DNA from 3 places in the Rossellomorea sp. KS-H15a genome. Region 2 is predicted to be linked to each of the others. Evidence: riboswitches for the same ligand, from Rfam matches in the RefSeq annotation. Region 2 holds a riboswitch; each other region holds the start of a gene.
The links. Region 2 has a riboswitch for lysine ahead of M1J35_RS18575 (aspartate kinase). Riboswitches for the same ligand answer to the same signal wherever they lie in the genome.
Positions count from the first base shown of each region.

Region 1 (8,099 bases), 590 kb from region 2:
CCTCTTTCATCTCGATTTATATGGAGCCTGAAAAGTGGGTCGGACCTTTGAACCCCCACGCCGAGGATGACAATCCTGAAACGATCGCTCTTTTCAACGGAATCGGCCGGGACGGGGATCATGACGGAAAAGCCAGCCTGAAAAGTGATGAAGATAAACTTGCCGCATTAACCGACTTTATCCTTCGTTACGGCATCGATCACGACAACTTCAAGCTTGCCCTCTGGGAATATTATAAGCGGGATAAAACCGTCAGTATCATTATGGGAAATGCCAAAATATATAAACAATACGGAACGATTCATCTCAATCAGAAAGCCTTTCCGCTTCCCCTGAGATTTAATTATAGTTACCGGAACACCTGGGGAGACGCCCGTGGATGGGGTGGAAGACGGATCCATGAAGGGACGGACCTCTTCGCTGATTACGGTGTTCCAGTCAGGGCTACATCATATGGCATCATCGAGATGAAAGGCTGGAATCGATATGGAGGCTGGCGTATCGGAATACGCGACATTAATAATACGTACCATTATTTTGCCCATTTGAGTGGTTTTGCCAAAGATCTTCATGTCGGACAAGTGGTTGAACCGGGAATGGTGATCGGCGGTGTCGGAAGCTCAGGATATGGACCTCCGGGAACGTCAGGGAAATTCCCACCGCATTTGCATTATGGAATGTATAAGGATAATGGCCTGACAGAATGGTCATTCGATCCCTATCCTCACCTAAGAATGTGGGAGCGACAGGACAGAATTAAAAACAAGAAGCAGTAAAAAAGCAGACAATGGGATTCCATCGTCTGCTTCTTCCTTTATACCTGTTTTTTCGATTTGGAAACAGCGTTCATGATACTAGCTGCTAATCCACCCCAGATGATGACCATTCCTACAACCATCATAGTAATTGCGCTACCAGTCATGTTAGCTTACCTCCTTATAGCTATCGGCTTCTGTCTTGGCATGCCAGCGTTTAAATCCGAAGGCTACTCCTACAATGATTGCAAATGCAGCTACGAACCATCCACTGTAAAGAACGAAAGCATCAGAATATCCACCGTAGTTGCCAGTTTCCGTTTCAAATTCCTTTAGTAGATTCATCTTGAATAAACCGAACATCATCCATCCAAGGACGATTGGTGTGATGACGCCTAGACATACTTTCCACCATGCACCAAGCTGGATATCCGATATTCCATTCGCATGGGATTGGAATGCCCCCAGCTTGCGAAGGAACCAGGCGATCACGACTACTTCCACTAATCCGACAAACGCCACTCCGAATTGGTTGATGAAATAATCCGCAACATCCAGGAATAACAGACCACCCTGTGTAGCAAAGAGGATGGAAATGACAGCTGAAAGTCCGCCACCGAATAGGACGGCTTTATTACGGGAAATCCCGAATTTCTCAGAGACGGCTGCCACATAGGTTTCCGAAATGGAAATCAATGATGACAGACCGGCCAGTACAAGTGAAGCAAAGAATAAGAAACCAAAGACTTCGTTGAATGCCGGGAATTCGTTGATGATCTGCGGGAAGACAACAAACGCAAGTCCCACACCGCCGCTTACAACATCCTGCACGGCCACTCCTTGTGATTGTGCCATGAAACCAAGTGCGGCAAATACACCGATACCAGCCAATAGTTCGAATCCGGAATTACTGAACCCCGTGATGAAGGCGTTGTTCGTAATATCCGATTTTTTCGGCAAATAACTTGAATAGGTGATCATGATGGCGAAGGCAATGGATAAACTGAAGAAGATCTGTCCATATGCCGCCACCCATACACCAGGATCAGCAATCTTGCTGAAGTCTGGCTTAAAGAATGCATCCAAGCCTTCCATCGCTCCTGGTAATGTTAAAGCGCGAACAACAATAATTAAGAATAAAATAACAAGTGCTGGAATAAAGATTTTATTCGCTACTTCGATTCCTTTCTTTACACCTTTGAAAAGAATACCAAGTGTAACGGCCCATACGATTACAAGAGGGATGAATACTCCTGGAACCACACTGCCAGTCTGACCGGCATCAACCGAAAGCTTTAAATAGTCGCTGAACAGGAAGGATTCAGTATCCTTTCCCCAGCCTAAATTGAAAGAAAAAACACTGTATGACATCGCCCAGGCGATAATGACGGCATAATAGGTAGAGATGACGAATGCAATTAAGACCTGCCACCATCCGAGCCATTCTGTTTTCTTATTAAGACGGAAATAAGATAACGGTGCTGAACCACGGTACTTATGACCAATTGTAAATTCAAGTACTAATAATGGAATACCTGCTGTTAGAAGAGCGAATAAATAAGGAATAAAGAATGCTCCCCCGCCGTTTTCATATGCTACTGCCGGAAAACGCCAAATGTTCCCTAATCCGATTGCTGAACCGACAGCTGCAAGAATAAATCCTGCCCGTGTACCAAACTGTGCACGATTCTCCATGTTGTTCCCCCCTAGTTCTTTCCAACTACCTGCCTTGAGGTATTTGAAATTTTTATATTTTCAGATTATTTATAATCTAAAGTCAGTATAGCTAGTTCCAGGACAATTGTCAAAGCTTTATTTTAGTGTTTTATTGAGAAATTCACCAAATTCCTACAGTACTATTTCACTATAAGAATTTTGTCGGAATTTGTGGAATGGGAGGCAATTGTATGATGGGGCTCCAAGCACACAAAAAAACCAGAAGCCGAATGGCTCCTGGTTTTTTATGGATTACTCTGCAGATGCCGGCTTTGCTTTTTCACCGAATAAAAAGGCAAAGGCCAGAATCAAAATGATGACAACAGCGAGACCAAGGATGGTGCTGCCTGTGAATCCCAATACAAGGTAACCGATGGCGGCAACGACCGCACCGATGACCGCGTATGGAAGCTGCGTGAGCACGTGATCGATATGGTTGCTTCCAGCTCCCGTAGAAGAAAGGATCGTCGTATCGGAAATAGGTGAACAGTGATCACCCAATACAGATCCTGCAAGCACCGCTGCCATGGCAGGAAGTAGAATTGTTACATCCGATGCTGCAGCAATCTCTCCGGCGATCGGTAGGAGAATTCCGAACGATCCCCAAGATGTTCCCGTTGAGAACGCCATGATACCGGCAACAAGGAATAAGATGACCGGAAGTGCCTGCATAGGCAGGCTTGATTGTTCAACCAGACCGGCCAGATACGTACCCGTCTGCAGCTGATCGATGAGTGTCACGATCGTCCACGCAAAGATCAAAATGTAAACAGCCGGAAGCATCGACTTGATACCTTCCACTACAGCTGTTCCAAGAGCACTCCCTTCAATTCCTTTTAGGCTTACTTGGCGAAGGAAGAAGATCAGGGAAACAAGAAGTCCGAATAATCCACCGTATAATAAAGATTTAGTAACATCCGTATTTTCAAAAATCGGCAATAAGTCGAATGATCCCACTGCCTGGTAACCGGTCCAAAGCATCATGGAAACCGTCCCGATCACGAGTGCAACGATCGGCCAGACAAGATCGCCTACAGAGCCTTTTGAGCTGACGGGAAGATCATTTTTCAATTCACCGGGAATCTCTTTGCCTGGATCATAAAGATCTCCGGTTTCAAGGGCACGTACTTCATGCTCTTTCATTTTTCCGAAGTCGAGTCCCTTATAGGCAACCATGACGACTAGCAGTACGGCGGCCCATACATATAGGTTCATTGGAATCATTTGAATGAATGCCGAGAATGCCGTGTACTCCGTGATACTGTGTGTTGCAAGGATGGAGCCGATGATCCCGATGATGTATGCTCCCCAGCTTGAAATCGGGGAAACAACACAGATCGGAGCAGATGTTGAATCAATGATATAGGCTAATTTAGCACGTGAGATCCTGTGACGATCCGTGATGGGTCTTGAAACCTGTCCGACAGCAAGGGCATTGAAATAGTCGTCAATAAAAATGATGATACCCAGTACCGCAGCAAGAAGCTGTGCGCCCTGTCTTGTCTTCACACGTTTCATCGCCCATTCACCGAATGCGCGGCTCCCGCCGGAGATATTCACAAATGCTGTGATGATACCAAGAATGAGTAAGAAGAAAATGATGTAGACATTCCAGGTGTTTAGTCCGCCGTCTGCGACAAAGATACCTTTGAAGGCATCCCACATAAAGTTGAATGTTTTCGTAATTGAGAAATCTGCCAACAAAAAGGCAGAAGCAACGATTCCTACTCCCAATGAAAGCAGTACCCGTCTTGTGAGAATAACCATAAGAATGGCTAAAAGGGGTGGTAATAATGAGTAAATCGTGTTTTCCATAGTGTCCTCCTCCTATTTGATAGGGGGGAACCATCGTAGCATGACAGAGGATAATAAAAAAAGGCAACGATAGAGAAACTATCATTACCTTTGTTAGTAACGTAAGTGCTCCATCACGATCTGTAGCTCCCCATTATAGAGATTTCCCTATAATGACAGTGTTATCCTTCTTCAAGATAACCCCAGCAAATACACCTTCGACATGCATATTTACTTCGGCAAAGATTCCCTTTCGTCTGTTTTCTCCGTTGTCATCCTCGAACAGATTACTCTTGAACCCTGCGCCTCTACCCCATCGGACTGATGATGTGGTGTGTTATAAAATTTTCTTTATTAATATAACAAACTATCATTCTTTTGACAACTTTTTTTCCATACTAATTTGTGGGAAATTCAATGGAAGGACTCGAATCCCCTCCACCATTGTTATAAAATTGCGGTACATCCAAGTGGACGGTACCCATTGCAACCAGGATATCCTGCTTGATCGTTTCGGTTTTCGTTGCAAACGGGATGATGATCTGCACATTTACTTCAAGCTCCACAAATACCTTCACAACCGCATTATTGATCCCGAACTGCTCCACCGTCGTCTTCACATCGGACCGTACGTCACCGATGGAATGAAAGCGGATCGGGATTTTCGGCCCCAGGTTACCGAGCAATACGTTGTTCGTTGCCTGCCCCAATGGAACGGAATAGGTGATGCCCTTCGATGTCTTCGACTTCCCTTCATCAATTTCCACTTCAGTGAGGAACTCAAGATTTTCAATATTCCCTGCCTCTGCTTCCTGGAGATTCTGCTGGACCAGATTCGTAATCTCTGCCTGGACCCTGTTGATGGTCTGTGTATTGTATTTAAACGAGACGATATCGCCTTCCTGGTTCTTCACTTCTTCGGTTATATCCGAAATATCCAGAACGTCGGCAATTTTCTTATTGATGGCTTTGTTAATCACAAGGGTACCGATCCTGCTCGTCTGTGTCTCGGCATATGCAAGAAGTGTAGGCTTCAACCCTTTGTTAATGATCCACAATCCGAACCCTGTGGAGATCATAAAGAACAGAAACGTAATGATCATGACATGTCGAAAAGGCAGCGGACCTCCTCTTCGGGGTTTGTTGGTTTTGAACTTAGACAAAAAAATCCCCCCTTACAAGCTATTTGTATGCATTGTAAGAGGGGTTTAGCGCAAAAATTTATTTAATCTTAAGAGATTGCGGTTCATAATCAGGGTCAAAGCCTGTGATGACCTTGTCTAATGCCTTGCTTAAATCGAGTGGATAAGGAGAGTCTGACTCCTGCCCATCCTCTTCGATGATCCGTATGACAGGACGGTCTGTGACTCCTTTGTTTTGATCGGTCACAATCCCTTTCCTTCCATCATTCAGTTCCACGATCATGCCATTCGGATACATCGCGACCGATGACCGGAATGCTTCGATCACTTGTGAATCGAACAGGGATCCCGATCCCGCGTATAATACCTCTAATGCCTGATGGGGAAGCATTGCCTTCCTGTATACCCTGTTAGAAGTCATGGCATCAAATACATCGGCCACGGCGATGATCTTTGCGAACGGATGGATATCTTCACCCTTGATCCCCCGTGGGTAACCGGACCCATCGAGCCTTTCATGATGCTGATAGGCACAGTGCGCGATGATCAGGGACACTGAATGCAGTTGTCTCAGGATTTCAAAGCCATGTTCAGAGTGTTTTTTGATTTCACAGAATTCGTCTTCCGTAAGTTTCCCAGGCTTCAACAGGATCTCTTCGGGCACAAGCATCTTACCGATATCATGAAGGATCGCCCCAACCCCGAGCTGCTCGAGCTGCTTCTGTGAAAGCTTTAGTTCAAGACCGATGGAAAGTGTATATAATGTAACATTAAATGAGTGATGAAAAATATAGGAGTCGTATGTAAACACATCTGTCAAAATCGTCAGAAGATCATGATTCTCCTTTACTTCGGACAGGACGACATCAATCACCTGCTTCAATTGAGTGGCACTATCCTCAATCACGAGGAGGCTTGGCTTCTCTTTGGATGTGCTTAATTGATTGAAGGCCATCTCGATATTCTGAACCGCCTCTTGTCTCACTTTACTCGAAACGGTCCCCTTCACATGGATTCCACTGGAAAGAGAGTCTTCAATATAGACATACTGAATACTAAGCTCCTGCAATCTGTAAATCATGCGTTCTGTAATGGGAACATTATCATGAATCAACGCTTGACCTCTCATATTATATACCGTTGTAGCTAGAACCATGCCGGGTTTCAAAGCCCGTGTTGATATAAGCCTCATAGAATTCTCCTATGTAATTCTTTCATTTTTCGACAAAATTTCCTAGTATCTCCATTATAAAGGATAAAATTGATCTTGCAAGGTGTATTTGGTTAAATATTCATGAAAGAATAACGGGGAAATCAGAGGGATAAAACAAAGACCAGCCGCTCAGGAGAGTACTGGTCCTTTTTTGATTCTATATCATTTTTAACAGCGCGTCCCTTCCGGCCATCCCAGTGTGGATGCCGAGATTCGCTGCTTCATAGGTGACGGACTCCAGCGGTGCATCGAGAAGCTGATCGATGGTTTTCACACCAACCGCTCTTCCCGCGATGATCCCCCTGTCCTTTAATTTTTCATTCAGCAGCGCAACATCAAGTGCCCCACACATGATATATCCTTTTTCACTCGTCACGACGAGGAGATTGGTTTTCGGAAGTGCAACGGAAATCGCTGTAAAGGTATGTCCCCCAATGGTGATCGGAGATACATTCATCATGGTTCATCGCTCCCTTCACTCATATGTATGTCAAGAGCGTGGAAACGGTGAGACATTTACTGTTTCAATTTCCATTCGAGGACATCCCGTAAAAATTCCGGCATAAAGTACTTCTTCTCAAGCCTCTGAAGGTCTGGAAAGAAGTGGCCGAATGTAAACATATCCGGAAGGGCCAGCTTGTATATCTTCCCGGGGTCGATCGGAACCTTTCCGATGAAGATATCATGGTCTTTAAAGTGGATATTTGAATACACGAAACTCCCCATCACTTTCCCCCTGAAACCAAGTCCTTTCACTTCAAGATGCGGCCAGTCCTCATTAAGGGTCTGCTTAATGATTTCCTTCAGCTCGGCTCCCTTCATCCGGATCATGCAGGGGTTGATCGGGTGGGGAAGGATGCGATGAAGATCCTGCTTTGTCACCATTCCTTCGTCAAGTCCATCTATGAGGAGACCGGCGTTAAGAAAACCGCAATCGGCTCCACACCATTCCGTCAGTGCTTCACAAAGCACTTCAGGCAGCGGGGACGTGTGAAACCAATCAACGGGGAAGGATGTTGTCAGGCAGGTCACTCCCTGCTTCAATAGCTCCTCCCCGTCCCGGAACCATTGCTCTCTGTCCTCCGCTTCCCTGACAACTGACGGAAGCTCCTCCTGCTTATATAGACAGGCCTTCTTTTCAATGACCTGCTTTGTGGCTGTATCCACCTCAATCATCATATGACCGACAAAATGCCCGTATTTCCCTGCAGCACCAAGCATGGTGCCATTCACCTCTTTCCCTTGAGGCAAGACATGGTGCGTATGGGCACCCAGAATAACGTCTATTTCCGGGAATTGTTCCCCGATCATCTCGTCATCCCTTATTCCTAAATGGGAAAGGAGTACGAGCATATCGACGCTTTGGCGAATTTCCTGAACCAACTTCTTCAATTCATCCAAAGGGGAGGTAATGTTCCAGCCTAGAGCCTCGTAAAAAGGTTTGAAATAGGCAGTCAATCCGATGACGCCAATCCTCAC
Region 1 is NZ_CP096886.1:4,213,623-4,221,721, forward strand. It holds gene M1J35_RS21685 (M23 family metallopeptidase) at 1-776, shown strand, start outside; gene M1J35_RS21690 (methionine/alanine import family NSS transporter small subunit) at 815-922, opposite strand; gene M1J35_RS21695 (sodium-dependent transporter) at 924-2,450, opposite strand; gene M1J35_RS21700 (Na+/H+ antiporter NhaC family protein) at 2,724-4,286, opposite strand; lysine riboswitch at 4,402-4,584, opposite strand; gene yunB (sporulation protein YunB) at 4,664-5,428, opposite strand; gene M1J35_RS21710 (HD-GYP domain-containing protein) at 5,487-6,599, opposite strand; gene M1J35_RS21715 (YunC family protein) at 6,778-7,080, opposite strand; gene M1J35_RS21720 (bifunctional metallophosphatase/5'-nucleotidase) at 7,137-8,099, opposite strand, start outside.
Region 1: another riboswitch for lysine. It lies ahead of M1J35_RS21700 (Na+/H+ antiporter NhaC family protein); the one in region 2 lies ahead of M1J35_RS18575 (aspartate kinase).

Region 2 (8,099 bases):
GCCAATGAGAGACATCATAAAGGATTCCTCATTCTCCCACTGCTCCTATTCAGTCTGCTTCTTGGAATCAGGTTATCTTATCTGGTTCTTGGGATCGGAATTCTTATACTCCTGTACAGAAAGTGGAAGGAAGGGGTGGTAACACTTCTGGATACCTTTGTTTACCTGCTCATTGCAGTCCTGTTCCAGCTCCTCTGGGTATCGGGGATCAGCATGTCGGAAGGGGGATATGAAAGCTTTCTCCGACTGGCCCTTTCCTTCACGAACGGACATTTTCAAGAATGGGGGGGAACGATCGGTGCCTCAAATCTCAGTCTCTGGGACAGAGTCGTGAAGCTGATTTTTGTGAACACGATATGGGTGGGGGGTGTCGCTGAGTTCCTCCCCCTCCTCATTCTATTGGTTGTCGGTTTGGCTGCAGCAAGGAAGGACTTACAAGGGAATCGTTATATGACAAGCTTGATGCTCGTGCTATTGGGCAGTTATTTCCTTTGGGCCCTTTTTGCCCAGAATGTAATGAAGCCCCGTCACGCTTTGCCTTTGATCGGCATCGCCTTGTTCCTTGGAGCGGGAAGACTGCTTTCACAACGACTGTCACGGACAGGTTCCATTCTTGTCCTTTCGTTCCTTCTGCTTCAGGTTTACCATACAAGTGCGTTATTATATAAACATGCATCGGACATCCCGGCCGTTTATCAAATGGCCGATTATTTAGAGAGCGAAGAGGAAAAACAGCCTCTCGTCGTATATACCTGGGAAGAGTCCAGGGTACTTGAGTATCTTGATGTCCCTTTTATTCATAAGAAAGTACAAACGTATGAAGTGTTTACCACTGACGCACGATATTACCCTGAGCGGGATATTTATCTGACGGATAAAGTGGTCGAAGGGTTTAAAAAGCAGGGGCTCCAGATGGATGAGTTCATTAAGGTCGAGAAGCATTTCCATTCCAGTGAGCTCATCGACCCGATCTATCACGACCTGACATTATATAAATGGAAGAAACAGAGGGGGGAGGAAGAAGGATGAATCAGAATATCACGAATAAATTAGCGCTGCTTCCCGACCAACCGGGCTGTTATTTAATGAAGGACAGGCAGGGGACGATCATCTATGTGGGAAAGGCCAAAGTATTGAAGAACCGGGTGCGTTCCTATTTCACAGGCTCCCATGATGCAAAAACCCAGCGGCTGGTAGGGGAGATCGAGGACTTCGAATACATCATGACCTCATCTGACCTGGAAGCCCTTGTCCTCGAAATGAATTTGATCAAGAAGTACGACCCTAAATACAATGTCATGCTTAAGGATGATAAAAGCTATCCGTTCATCAAGTTAACGAATGAGCGGCACCCGAGACTCATTACCACACGAAAGGTCCAGCGGGGAAAAGGAAAGTATTTCGGTCCTTATCCGAATGTCGGAGCGGCAAATGAAACGAAAAAACTTCTCGACCGCTTGTATCCTTTACGGAAATGCTCGACGCTTCCTGACCGAGCCTGCCTTTACTATCATATGGGGCAATGTCTCGCTCCCTGCATTAAAGAAGTGAGCAAAGACACGTACCGTGACATGACAGATGAAATAGCCAGATTCCTCAATGGGGGATACAAGGAAATCAAGAAACAGCTGACTTTGAAAATGAATGAAGCCTCGGAAAATCTGGAGTTCGAAAGAGCGAAGGAATTCCGGGATCAGATTCTCCATATCGAAGCGACCATGGAAAAACAGAAGATGACGATGACCGATTTCACCGACCGTGATGTATTCGGATATTCCGTTGATAAAGGCTGGATGTGTGTGCAGGTATTCTTCGTCCGGCATGGGAAGCTCATTGAGCGCGATGTGTCTTTATTCCCTCTCTATAATGAACCAGAGGATGAGTTCCTGACGTTCCTGGGTCAGTTCTACTCTAAATCTAACCACTTTAAGCCGAAGGAGATCTTTTTGCCTGAAGAGATCGATATCGAGCTGGCGGAGAAACTTCTTGAGGTTAAAATGACCCAGCCAAAACGGGGGAAAAAGAAAGAGCTTGTGAAGCTTGCCGAAAAAAATGCCCAACAGGCACTTGGGGAGAAGTTCGCCCTGATTGAAAGAGATGAAGAGCGGACGATCAAAGCCATTGAAAGGCTCGGGGATCATATGGGTATTTATACGCCTTTCCGGATTGAAGCCTTTGATAACTCCAATATTCAAGGTAGTGATCCCGTATCGGCCATGATCGTCTTTTTAGACGGGAAACCGGCAAAGAAAGAATACCGTAAATATAAGATCAAAACCGTCAAGGGTCCCGATGATTATGATTCCATGAGGGAGGTGGTCCGGAGAAGGTATACGAGAGTGCTGAAAGATGGACTTCCTTTACCGGACCTGATCATCATCGACGGAGGAAAAGGTCAGATCGAAGCGGCAAGGGACGTGATCGAGAATGAATTGGGTCTCGACATCCCGATCGGGGGTCTTGCAAAAGACGATAAGCATCAGACATCGGAACTGCTGTACGGCAACCCGCTGCAAATCGTCCCCCTTGAAAAGCGCAGCCAGGAATTCTATCTCCTCCAGCGCATCCAGGATGAAGTCCACCGGTTCGCCATCACCTTCCACCGTCAGCTGAGAGGCAAAAGCGCCTTCCAATCCACCCTCGACGACATCGACGGCATCGGTCCAAAACGGAAGAAACAACTTCTTAAACACTTTGGCTCCATGAAAAAGATGAAAGAAGCTACCGTGGAGGAGTTTATAGAGATAGGAATTCCTGAAGCCGTGGCGAAAGTATTGGTGGAGAAATTGAAGTAGCGGCTGTAATGAATTCAATTTATTTAAAAATTGTGCATTGAATCACAATTTTTTATGTGCTATAATAAACAAAAATTTATAACATTATCACTTTTTAAGTGGTGATAGAGGTGCGAACTTCAAGAGTACAGGTAAAGAGGGGTATGAGCCCCGCCGACATGCCTGGAAAGGGGAGAATCGCCGAAGTGGTTATAGTCTCATACTATATCCGCTGGTCCTGGGTTTAAGAAATACAGGATTGTCAAGATGATTCAATCTTGGAGAGCTATCTCACAATGCCGATGAACCTATTTGTATGTTCTGCTGTATGTTCATAAAGCAATGAGATATTATTCTCATTGCTTTTTTTATTATCAGCGCAGGATTTGGTACCAACGATCCTGTCCTATGGACGTGTAGGATGATTGTGATTGTACTCTTCATCATCAACAAGAGCGGAGACGCTCAGAAAGAGGGAGAAGTCGTGAGTATTATTGTTCAAAAATTCGGTGGGACTTCAGTAGGGTCTGTGGAAAGAATTCAAAATGTTGCGTCAAGGATCATTGAAGAAAAAGAAAGAGGGAATGATGTGGTGGTCGTCGTATCTGCCATGGGGAAAACGACGGATACACTCGTGGGTCTTGCAAGGGAAATCACGTCTCAACCAAGCAAAAGAGAAATGGATATGCTGCTCTCAACCGGGGAACAAGTCACCATTTCACTCCTGACCATGGCCCTGATCCAATCGGGGCATGATGCCATTTCATTCACGGGATGGCAGGCCGGAATCGAGACGGAATCCGTCCATAGTAATGCAAGGATCACCAATATTCATACCGATAAAATGGCAGCTCACCTTCAGGAAGGAAGAGTGGTCATCGTCGCGGGTTTCCAGGGCATGACAGAAACCGGGGAAATCACAACACTCGGACGGGGCGGGTCGGATACGACAGCCGTTGCAATCGCGGCTGCCCTGAAAGCGGAGCGCTGTGACATATATACGGACGTAGACGGGGTTTACACGACAGACCCCCGCTATATAAAAGGAGCAAGGAAGTTACCGTCAATTTCTTATGATGAAATGCTCGAACTTGCAAACCTCGGGGCCGGGGTACTCCATCCAAGGGCGGTGGAATTTGCCAAGAATTATCAAATCCCATTGGAAGTCAGATCCAGCATCGAAAGAGTGGAAGGAACGTATATTGAGGAGGAAGCAAGCATGGAACAGAACTTGATTGTAAGAGGAGTAGCATTTGAGAATGAGATTACGAGGGTCACGGTATTCGGACTGGGAAATGCATTAACGGGACTATCATCCGTGTTCACGACGTTGGCTGAAAATCATTTGAACGTAGACATCATCATCCAGACCCAGACGGATCAGAATACGACCAATTTATCTTTCTCCATCAAGGAGCACGATCTCGAGGAAACCCTTGCTGTTCTTGAACGAAATAAAGAGCAGTTGAATTTCACACACGTCGAGCACGAAAGTGGGCTTGCGAAAGTCTCCATTGTCGGTTCGGGGATGATTTCAAACCCGGGTGTGGCCGCGGAAATGTTTGAAGTGCTTGCTCAAAATGACATCGTCGTGAAAATGGTCAGCACTTCTGAAATTAAAGTGTCTACAGTAGTGGATGGCGAGAATATGCAAAAGGCAGCAGGCGTCTTACATACGGCCTTTCATCTCGATGCCGTGAAGATGGAAGAAATCACGCTGTAGGATCAACATGGAAAAGGGTTGCCTGGATGATTCCAGGCAACCCTTTATTGAGAGCTTGATTACTCGATCCGGTCTTTGTCGTCCCATCTTACCATGACTTTGACCGATTGGCTCCGTTTATGTAATTCGTCAGCAGCTTCTGCCACACATTTTCTTTGAAGCTGAATCTGTTCGGCAATAAAGCCCGTTTCCAGTTTGAAGTTCACATCCGTTTTAAGTGACAGACGCCGTTCGATCACAGGTCCGCTCAATTCAAATGTCATTTCATTTCTTTTCTGTTCCAGAAGTGTAAGGGTGCCCCATCCAGCTTCATCGAAAAAGGAAGATATTTCTTCCGTTGACTGAAGGGGGAACTTCCTAGAGAGCTGCTTTCCTCCCCAGTATAGGATATCGGGTGTGTGTTTTCCCAGTATGTCTGGAATCAAGATGTCGCGTAACATTTCATATCCGAAGATTGGAACGGACGGCTGATGTACTTCTTCTTTTTTCTGTTCCAAGTAAATCCCCTCTTTCTATAAAACTATTATATACATGAAAGAGGTAATTATCATCCCATACCTTGAAAAAATGACCTTGGGATATTTTGGTGCTATAATATTTATTGTAAATTTATTAGAATTTTCGAACATTTAGTTGTGTAAAACCTCATGTTTGCCGTTGTTGAACTACTGAAAATATTTTTGCGGTATTGTCGAATTTATGTATACGTTTTCTTGACGCTTCCACTCCTTGGGAGTAAAATGAACATGTCACATTATTGTTACAATATAAAATATGTATCGTCGTCTAATAGGTAAAGAAAGGCATTAGAAAACGAATTCATATTTTATCATTAAGGGGGGTAAATCATGGCTGGAAATCGAGAATTTAATTATCGCAGGCTTCATTCATTGCTAGGTGTTATTCCAGTTGGATTATTTTTAACACAACATTTAGTCGTGAACCATTTTGCCACTGGTGGGGAAGAATCATTTAACCAGGCGGCGCATTTTATGGAAAGTCTTCCTTTCCGTTATTTCCTTGAAATCTTTATCATCTTCCTTCCATTGTACTTCCATGCGATTTACGGAATTTACATTGCATTCACTTCCAAGAATAATGCAAGCAAGTTTGGTTATTTCCGTAACTGGATGTTTTTACTTCAACGTGTTTCTGGAGTGATCACATTCATTTTCGTCACATGGCATATCTGGGAAACAAGGGTCGCTGCGGCGTTTGGAGCTGAAGTGAACTTTCAGATGATGGAAAACATTCTATCCAATCCGTTGATGTTAGGATTCTATGTGCTTGGTGTATTATCAACGATTTTCCACTTTGCTAATGGATTATGGTCATTCTGCGTAAGCTGGGGACTAACGGTTACACCTCGTTCTCAATTAATAGCTACATATGTTACGATCGGGATTTTTGTCGCGTTATCGATTGTCGGTATGCGTGCAATCTTTGCCTTCGTATAAGCAGAAAAATATACGAGTCTGATAGATAAGCAAGTGCTCTCGAAGTATGGTAGGAAAAGGAGTGAGTCACGATGAGTAAAGGTAAAATCATCGTTGTCGGTGGCGGTTTAGCCGGCCTGATGGCCACAATTAAAGCAGCAGAAAAAGGAACACAAGTCGATTTATTCTCACTGGTACCCGTTAAGCGTTCTCACTCTGTATGTGCACAGGGTGGAATTAACGGAGCCGTTAATACAAAGGGAGAAGGGGATTCTCCTTGGGAACATTTTGATGATACGGTTTATGGTGGGGATTTCTTAGCGAATCAACCGCCTGTTAAAGCAATGACAGAAGCAGCACCTGGGATCATTCACTTACTCGATCGTATGGGTGTTATGTTTAACCGTACACCTGAAGGGTTACTGGATTTCCGTCGCTTCGGTGGGACGCAGCATCACAGAACCGCTTTCGCTGGTGCTACGACTGGTCAGCAGCTATTATATGCTTTGGACGAGCAGGTTCGCCGTCATGAAGTGGCTGGGTTAGTCAGCAAGTTCGAAGGCTGGGAATTCCTTGGAGTCGTTATTGATGACGAGGGAGTCGCAAGAGGGATCGTTGCCCAGAACCTTCAAACGATGGAAATCAAATCATTTGCAGCAGATGCCGTGATCATGGCGTCAGGTGGACCGGGGATCATCTTCGGTAAGTCTACAAACTCTGTCATCAATACAGGTTCAGCCGCTTCCATCGTTTATCAACAAGGTGCTTACTATGCAAATGGTGAGTTCATCCAAATTCACCCGACAGCCATTCCAGGGGACGATAAGCTTCGCCTCATGAGTGAATCGGCACGTGGTGAAGGTGGACGTGTCTGGACGTACAAAGATGGTAAGCCTTGGTACTTCCTTGAAGAGAAGTATCCTGCATACGGAAATCTTGTACCCCGTGATATCGCCACACGTGAAATCTTTGATGTGTGCGTAAACCAAAAGCTTGGTATCAATGGTGAGAACATGGTTTACCTCGATCTGTCTCATAAAGATTCAAAAGAGCTTGATATCAAGCTTGGCGGAATCATTGAAATCTATGAGAAGTTCATGGGGGATGACCCGCGTAAAGTACCAATGAAAATCTTCCCTGCCGTTCACTATTCAATGGGTGGACTATGGGTCGATTATGATCAAATGACAAATATTCCTGGATTATTCGCAGCTGGTGAATGTGATTATTCTCAGCACGGTGGTAACCGCTTAGGGGCTAACTCATTGCTATCCGCTATCTATGGCGGTATGGTGGCAGGTCCTAATGCGATTAAGTATATTGAAGGACTTGAGAAAACAGTAGAATCTGTCCCATCTTCACTATTCGACCGCTATGTGAAACAGGAAGAAGAAAAATGGAACAACATCATGTCCCTGAATGGCACTGAGAACGCTTATGTCATCCATAAAGAGCTTGGGGAATGGATGACGGATAACGTAACGGTTGTACGTCATAATGACAAGCTTCAACAAACGGATGAAAAGATCCAGGAATTGATGGAACGTTACCAAAATATCAATATCAACGACACGGCTAAATGGAGCAACCAAGGGGCGACATTCACCCGTCAATTGTGGAACATGCTTCAGCTTGCACGTGTTATTACAATCGGTGCATTAAATCGTAATGAGAGCCGTGGAGCCCATTACAAACCTGATTTCCCTGAACGTAATGACGAAGAGTTCCTGAAGACGACGATGGCAAAATACAATGCCGCAACGAATACTCCTGAATTCCATTACGAGGAAGTAGATACTTCACTGATCGCACCACGTAAGCGTGACTATTCTAAGAGTAAAGGGGGAAGTAAATGATGAGTGAAAATAAAAAAGTCCGTTTTATCATTACTCGTCAAGAAAGCCCGGAATCAGCCCCTTTCCAAGAAGAGTTCGAACTTGATTACAGACCGAATATGAACGTCATTTCCGCCTTGATGGAAATCCGTCGTAATCCGGTCAATGCAAAAGGGGAACACACCACTCCGATCAACTGGGACATGAACTGTCTGGAAGAAGTTTGTGGAGCCTGTTCAATGGTGATCAACGGTAAGCCTAGACAGTCTTGTACGGCTTTGGTCGATCAACTCGAACAGCCGATCCGTCTTGAGCCTATGCGCACATTCCC
Region 2 is NZ_CP096886.1:3,623,146-3,631,244, reverse strand. It holds gene M1J35_RS18585 (hypothetical protein) at 1-1,029, shown strand, start outside; gene uvrC (excinuclease ABC subunit UvrC) at 1,026-2,795, shown strand; lysine riboswitch at 2,893-3,071, shown strand; gene M1J35_RS18575 (aspartate kinase) at 3,259-4,497, shown strand; gene M1J35_RS18570 (YslB family protein) at 4,557-4,994, opposite strand; gene M1J35_RS18565 (succinate dehydrogenase cytochrome b558 subunit) at 5,346-5,954, shown strand; gene sdhA (succinate dehydrogenase flavoprotein subunit) at 6,026-7,789, shown strand; gene sdhB (succinate dehydrogenase iron-sulfur subunit) at 7,789-8,099, shown strand, end outside.

Region 3 (8,099 bases), 2.1 Mb from region 2:
CACAGGGCATGCTGTCATTGCTTACCTTGGATATCTGCAAGGGAAATCGACCATTGATCAGACATTGGCCGATGAAGAAATCGCTGCACAAGTGAAGGAAACGTTGAAAGAAACAGGTGCCTACCTTGTGAAGCAATATGGTCTCGATGAAAACGACCATCTTGCTTATATTGATAAAAACATCGAACGCTTCAAAAATGCCTATTTGAATGATGATGTGACCCGTGTGGGACGCGCGCCGATCAGGAAGCTTGGTCCCGATGACCGCTTGATCCGTCCGACCACGGAAGCTCAAAAAGCAGGACTGTCTTATTCGTATCTCGCCAAAGCGATTGCAGCAGCGCTACTGTTCGACAATCCTGAAGACGAACAGGCCATGGAAATCCAGGGCATGATCAAGGACCATGGACCAGCTCATGTTTTGAAAGAAGTGAGTGGATTGGATGCGGATAGTGAAATCGTGAAGGAAGTAATGGTTCAGTATGAAGCATTGAAGAAATAAATGGATGGACTGTCGGATGGGATCCGGCAGTCTTTTTTTATGGGTTTTGACTACGTGTCCTTTCTGTGACATCCATCAACCCACGCCAATCCTACACCTGAGTCATCCTCTTTATTTTTCAGCGGAAAATGAAAAAATAAAGATAGAATTCCCCTCATCCCGGGTGTAAAATATATAAAAATACACTCTCATATTTTGACATGCAGGAGGAAACAACCGAATAAAATATACAGTTATGCCTAACGTTGCTTTCGTTTTTCCAGTCTGGAAGATTCAAAGAATGCTTCCACCAATATAAGAATTCAGAATGTTAAAAATACGATAAGAGGTTGATGAAAGTTGGCAATGGATACGAATGAAATAGCTGTAAAGGAACAAACGATTTTTCACCATACGGGGAATAAGATCAAGACGGAAGACCGGGACATTCACATCATTGCGAAAATGGAGGAGCCCCTGATCGTCGTGCTTGGCAATGTGCTGAGTCATGAAGAATGTGATGAACTCATCCAATTGTCAATTGATCGGGTCGAGCGCTCGAAGATCGGGAATACACGGACGGTCGATGGACTGAGAACGAGCAGTTCTGTCTTTTTGGAAGAAAGTCATGACGTCGTGACACGTGTTGAAAAGCGAGTCTCTCAAATTATGAATATACCCGTTGAGCATGGGGAGGGTCTTCAAATCCTGAACTATAAACCGGGGCAGGAGTACAAGGCTCATTTCGATTTCTTCTCTGCATCGGCAAGGCCCGTAAAGAATCCGAGAATCAGTACCCTTGTCATGTATTTGAACGACGTAGAGGAAGGCGGGGAAACCTACTTCCCGAAGCTGAATCTCTCTGTTTCCCCTCAAAAGGGAATGGCGGTTTACTTCGAATATTTCTATGATAATCAGGAACTGAACGATTTAACGCTGCATGGCGGTGCACCGGTTGTCATCGGGGACAAATGGGCTGCGACCCAGTGGATGAGAAGGCGGGTATTTAAATAATCGGAAAGGAGGAGTATCCCCAGTGAGGGATGCTCCTCCTTTTTTAGCTAGCGGATTTTACTGGCTTCACGACTCCGGCATTCATTTTTTTCACGTTGACGGTGTGGATGATCATGCCGGCGATGATCAGGATGATGCCGAGGAGAGCAAACCCTGACGGAAGGGGAACGGAAAGGATGGCCGCTTCTCCCATGATGACGAACAGGATCTGGGTCGACTGGGTCGCTTCCACTGCCGCGAGTTTCCCGGGATGATGCCTTGCCATGTTCGTCGCAAGGAAAAAGAGGGAAGTCGCAATCACGCCTGAGCAAACGGCGACGATAAAGGATTGTGTCACTTGACCAGTGGAGGGGACGCCTACTTTGAAAAATGCATAGCTTCCAAGGATCAGCCAGAAGGGAGTGCTTGCGATCGTCATCCCGAGTACCCGTTGAAAGGTATCAAGTTTTCCGCCGCATACCTCCATCATTTTACGGTTCCCAAGGGGGTAAGCGAACGCTGCGACAATCACCGGTAAAACTCCTGTGATCATTTCTGAAAGAGACAGCCCACGGGCATTTTCCTGTTGGATGAACATCACCCCGATTAGAATGATCGAGGAAATGCCGAGAGCCCTTTTTTGAATGGTGAGCCTGCGTCTCACAGGTCCTGATGTGAAAAACAAGGGAGCGAGCAGGATCCCGGCCACAATCGTGAATTGCCACGTCCCCGCAACAAGCCAGCCGGGTCCATATGCCGCCGCATACGTCAAAGGACCATAAAAGAGGACAAACCCGACAAAGCTCCACGTCAGCCACTCGTATGGCTTCTTCCTCATTTCAATCCACACTTGATTTATATTCTTCCGTAAACCTACAATAAGGAAAAGGAAAGGGAGCATGAACAAAAAACGCAGGGACGAACTCCACATCCAGCTTCCGCCGGCAAGTTCCATGGACCGGTTCAGGATGAAGGTGACGGCAAAGAACATGGATGAAATGATACCGATAGTCAGTTCTTTGATGGGAAGCACTCCTTTCTAATGACATACACTATCGTTTATTTTAAATTCATTTTAGAGGAAAAATCCTCACTAAGGAAGTTAAAAATAGTTTTTTTAATCGTTGATTGGTGGTTTTTAAGGGCTTGAGACTATCACATTCACATCATTGTGGAAAAATCGTCCTTGATTGCGTCGTTTTGGAGGGTGATTGCGTCATTATGGAAGTAATTGCGTCGTTTTTAAATTAATTGCGTCATTCCCCATAGTTTATGCGTGTTTTTGAAATAAATGGTAATGTGAACTCCGAAATCACGCTATATCCAAAAACCAATTGACAACCATTTCAAGAGAATGATATAGTTATGCCAATAAAAAATATACAGTCACTCTCTGATAATAGAGGCGCGAGAATGATGAGTACCTTCTTTGAGAATAATGGATTCCGGGATAAGTTGGGAAAGGCAGATCGCCGAAGCAGAAAATAGCCAATTCTATTTTTTGTTGGGCCAGCATTGAAGAAATGCTGGACTGTCACAATGCAAAAGTTGTGGAGCACTATTGAAGAGATGTTAATACATAGTCTTCATCTTGGTTCCGTAACCTTTGATGAAAAACCGTATGAGCATCTGCTTCATACGGTTTTTTTGTGTTTTTTAGAGAGTCAAAAGGAGTTAGGGATATGAGTACAGTTGATGTGAATGTTCAAGGGGATTTAACGATCGGTGGGATCGGTACGGGTGATTTGGTCGAAAGATACGGGACACCCCTGATGGTTTATGATGAAGGGATGATTCGCGGGAATGCTAAATTGTTCCGGGATGCATTCCATGAAAGTGGTCTGAAATATCAGGTGGCCTATGCGAGTAAGGCATTTCTTTGTAAAGAAATGGTGCGCCTGGCGGAACAAGAAAACCTCTCCCTGGATGTGGTCTCAGGAGGGGAATTGTATACGGCCCTTGAAGCTGGTTTCCCGGCAGCACGCATCCATTTTCACGGGAACAACAAATCCGAAGAGGAGCTTCTAATGGCACTTGAAGCTGAAATTGGCTGCTTTGTCGTCGATAGTTTCCTTGAACTTGAACTGCTCCATGACCTGGCAAAAGAGCGGGAGCAGGAGGTGCAGATCCTCATCAGGGTCACACCTGGCGTGGAAGCCCATACTCATGAATACATCACGACGGGCCAGGAAGATTCGAAGTTCGGATTCAGCATTTCAAACGGTCAGGCGGCTACGGCGATCGGGCTTGCGATCAGGAAGCCATACTTCTCATTGCTCGGCCTCCATTCCCATATCGGATCTCAGATCTTTGAACAGGAAGGCTTCGATCAGGCGATCCGGGTGCTGTCTGATTTCATGCAGCGGATCCGGATCGACTTGGACATTACGATGCCTGTCTTGAATATCGGTGGCGGATTCGGTGTCCGGTACACGGATGAAGACCAGCCTCTGCCGATTCCGACCTATGTCAAAGGGATTACGGATAGTGTGAAAACCTATTTTGCGAAAAATGAATACCCGCTCCCGGAAGTCTGGGTGGAGCCGGGTCGAAGCATGGTGGCGGAAGCAGGTACGACGTTGTATAAAGTGGGCTCAAAGAAAATCATCCCGGATGTGCGCACGTATGTGGCGATTGACGGAGGGATGACGGATAATATACGCCCGGCGCTGTATCAGGCGAAGTATCACGCGGTACTGGCAAACCGTCCGAATGAAGAATGTACGGAACGTGTAAGCATCGCGGGGAAATGCTGCGAGTCGGGTGACATGCTCATCTGGGACCTGATGCTGCCGCCGACGAATTACGGTGATATTCTGGCTGTGTTCAGTACGGGGGCATACGGGTATTCTATGGCGAGTAACTATAATCGGATACCGAGACCGGCTGTTGTGTTTGTGGATAACGGGGAATCCCGGGTCGTGATCGAGCGGGAGACGTATGCGGACCTTGTAAGAAAAGATCGGTAGGGGAAAGAAAGGTGGAGTCCAGAAGCGGCTTTACCTTTTTTTATGGGATTTTTTGGCTTGTTATGGTAATGTAAAGGTAACTTTATCCAATGAATTCGGAGGATCAATCTATGAATCTCAAATCGATCGGTTCCATGGTTTTGAAATTTGTCTTCGTTCTGTTCGGAATCATCCTTCTGACAGGCCTCATCGGTTTGTTCAATGAAGGGGTGGATCTCAGTTTGAAACAATATGTCCTCAACATTGTGGAGATATCGACCTCCCTCATCCATTCTGAATCGATGACCATCACGAATGAATCGAACAACTCATATCCGATGTTCCCGGCCTTCTGGGATCCGTATTTCTATTCTGTTTCGATTTTTTTGTCTGCCTTTCTTTTATCCATCCTCATGGGCATCTTCCTTGCGTACCTCACACACTTGCTGCCATCCGCCTGGTCAACGTTCATCCTTAGGGCGACTAACTTGCTCGAGTCCACACCTGATATCTTCATCTTGATCGTCATTCAATACAGCGTCATTTTCATCTTGAAAGAAACAGGGGTGCTTCTGTTTCCAATCGTCGGCTCCCAGGAAAAGGTGTATTTCGTTCCTATTGTGACTTTGTCTATTTTACCGACGATCATGTTGTTCAGGATCATCTATCTGTTGGTGAATGATGAATACGGGAAGACGTATGTTGATCTGATCAGAAGCAGGGGGATGTCCAAGCACTGGATTTTCTTCATCCATGTCCTGCGGAATATCGCGTTCAGTTTATTGAATCATTCCAAATCCATCATTCTGTTTCTCTTATCATCATTGATCGTATTTGAAAGATTATTTAATATTTATGGCATCACTCATTTCATCCTATCATTCTCTCAAATGGATGTGATCTGTTTCAGTCTGATCATGTTCTATCTGCCGGTTTTTGTCCTGCTCATCCTCATCAGAACCATCGTTGATCGTAAGACCGGGCAGAAGGTGGCGATATGATGCTGAAAAAATTGATGAAGAATCCGTCATTCATAATAGGCTTTATCTTTTTGTTTGGTATGTTTGCCGCAAGTCTTGTTTATTATGTCGGGTGGGGGGATGAGGTGCCGAAGTTGGATCTTTTGAAAAATGAAGAAGGGGAGCTTCTCAGCCCTCCCTATTCACCAGTGGAGTATCCACCCCTTGGTACCGACAATTTTAACCGGAATATCTTCCTTCTCATCATCGTTGGCGCGAAATATACCATTGGGGCAGCGCTGGCGATCACGCTATGCAGAGTATTGCCTTCGGTGTTCATGGGGTTGATCCTTCACTTTTATTTAAAACCATTCAGGAGAATCATTGATCACATGGTGGATGCCGCCAACTATTTTCCGCCTACCTTATTATCTTTTTTATTATTGAATTGGATGATGTTGGACGGTCCGTTGCATCATCCTGAGGGATTTCCTTATGATTTTACGGATAAAACGATTTTTTACCTGATCATTCTTATCGTGATTTCACTTCCGAGTCTCACCCTGCTATTTACGAATGAATATGACCGGATCATGAGTCACGAGTTCATTGATAGTGCGAAAGTGCTGGGAGCAACGAAGCGTCATTACATCAGGAATCATATTCGTCCTTTTATTCTCCCGCAGATTCTTCTCGTGTCGATCAGGGAATTTATGATCATCATGCTGTTGATTGCACATCTTGGGGTATTGAACATTTATATAGGGGGATCATCACTTGAGGTAGACCTTTTTGACAATCCGTTCCTGGCTTCCCTATCTCATGAATGGTCGGGTCTTCTCGGCGGATGGTGGCAATTCCTGTGGACCACCTATCCGTGGATATCCTTCATCCCTGTCGTTTTCTTTACTTTGACGATCCTGTCTGCAAAGTTGATGCTGATCGGGTCGACACAAGTGGTGGAAACCCTTATGGAATCCTCAATAGAAGAAGGATCGGCTGAAGAAACTGAAACTACAAGCCTAAAAGACAAAGAAATATTCCAACTTGTGAAAGAAGCGAAGTGAGTGGCTGTATCTATTAGCCTATGTTTATAGTCCGGTATAGGGAATGATCAAGAAGGCAGCATCTGCCAGGGTGCTGCCTTCTTTCTTTTCTGTTTCATCCTGATAGCCCGGGTCAAGCGGGGAATGTGCGATTTGAACGCTTATTCCATGGAGTTTTTCACGATTATATAAGAGGACTTTAGTCTTCAGAGAATGGAATGGAAAGCTACTTTTCGTTACTCTCCCCATGATATCCTTCTCCTGCCACTGAGTAACTGCACCTAATTTCATAGAATTGTTTCCTGCTCTCCGGGGAGCGGGGGCCATCCTAGTACTCTCGTCCCGGAAAATAACCCCAATTGAGGAATCCATGTTCACACCCTTACAATTCAATTAACGACATGAGGTTCAATCGACTTCCAGGGCATACCTTTTAAATCCAATCAAGGAGGCGGTGGCATACTGTTTTTCCCGTAGTCTATCAATTATGCAACAGATGTTGTGACTACATACTTTATTCTTTTTTTCTTACCTAGATTCTACCCTTAGCCTGTATGAAGACTTTAATAGAATAGGAGAATGATAATGAAAAAGCATAACGTTAAACCGCTTCTGGTCGGATCAATCGCTGCCTCGATGATTGCGGGCTCGATGTTCCAAGTGGATGCAAAAGGCGCCCCTACAAAGGACGTCAATCCTGAACAGTCAACCGTTGATGTAAAAGACAGCAAAAAAGGGGAGCATACCATCACCCTCATAACCGGAGACGTGGTGAAAGTCTCTACGTTAAACAATGGAAAACAAATCATCAATGTGGAGCCGGCAGAGAAGAACGGTGAGGGAGTCAGGGTCATGACGATCAAAGATGAAACCTTCGTCTTCCCGAACTATGCGATGCCTTATATGTCAGCGGGTAAGCTGGATGAAGATTTGTTTAACATTACAAAATTGATCGAGTATGGGTATGATGACAAAAACACAGATGCTGTACCGGTCATTGTCGAATACAAAGAAACGAAAGCGAAATCGATCAACGCTGCACCAAAGGGGTCCAAGAAAGTAAGGGAATTGGAAAGTATCCAGGGAGCCGCACTTTCTGCAGAAAAAAAGCATGCTGAAGTTTTTTGGAATGACGTGGCGGTTCAACATGATGAGAAGCAAGTGACATCTCAATTTAAAAACGGTGTCGACAAAATCTGGCTAGACGGCCGTGCGGAAGCAGCGCTCGATCAAAGTGTGCCGCAAATCGGAGCAGACGAGGCTTGGGAACAAGGGTATACAGGAGAAGGCGTCAAGGTGGCGGTCCTGGATACAGGGATTGACTCGGAACATCCCGACATTACAGGTCAGTTAGATGAAGCAGTCAGTTTTGTGCCTGGAGAAGAAGTAAAGGACGTCCATGGTCACGGTACCCATGTGGCCTCGACGGTTCTCGGTACTGGAGCGGGTGACGGTAAGCATAAGGGAGTTGCACCTGATGCCCGTTTATTGGTAGGAAAGGTTTTGAGTGATGAAGGATATGGACAGGATTCCTGGATTATTGATGGAATGGAATGGGCATCTGAGCATGCCAAAATCGTCAATATGAGTCTTAGCAGTGATATGCCGAGTGATGGAACAGACCCAATGTCAGAAGCGGTCAATCGATTGACTGACGAAAAAGGGACACTAT
Region 3 is NZ_CP096886.1:1,555,503-1,563,601, forward strand. It holds gene M1J35_RS08040 (mannitol-1-phosphate 5-dehydrogenase) at 1-502, shown strand, start outside; gene M1J35_RS08045 (2OG-Fe(II) oxygenase) at 848-1,495, shown strand; gene M1J35_RS08050 (DMT family transporter) at 1,539-2,498, opposite strand; lysine riboswitch at 2,867-3,043, shown strand; gene lysA (diaminopimelate decarboxylase) at 3,157-4,443, shown strand; gene M1J35_RS08060 (ABC transporter permease subunit) at 4,554-5,423, shown strand; gene M1J35_RS08065 (ABC transporter permease subunit) at 5,420-6,448, shown strand; gene M1J35_RS08070 (hypothetical protein) at 6,473-6,718, opposite strand; gene M1J35_RS08075 (S8 family peptidase) at 7,013-8,099, shown strand, end outside.
Region 3: another riboswitch for lysine. It lies ahead of lysA (diaminopimelate decarboxylase); the one in region 2 lies ahead of M1J35_RS18575 (aspartate kinase).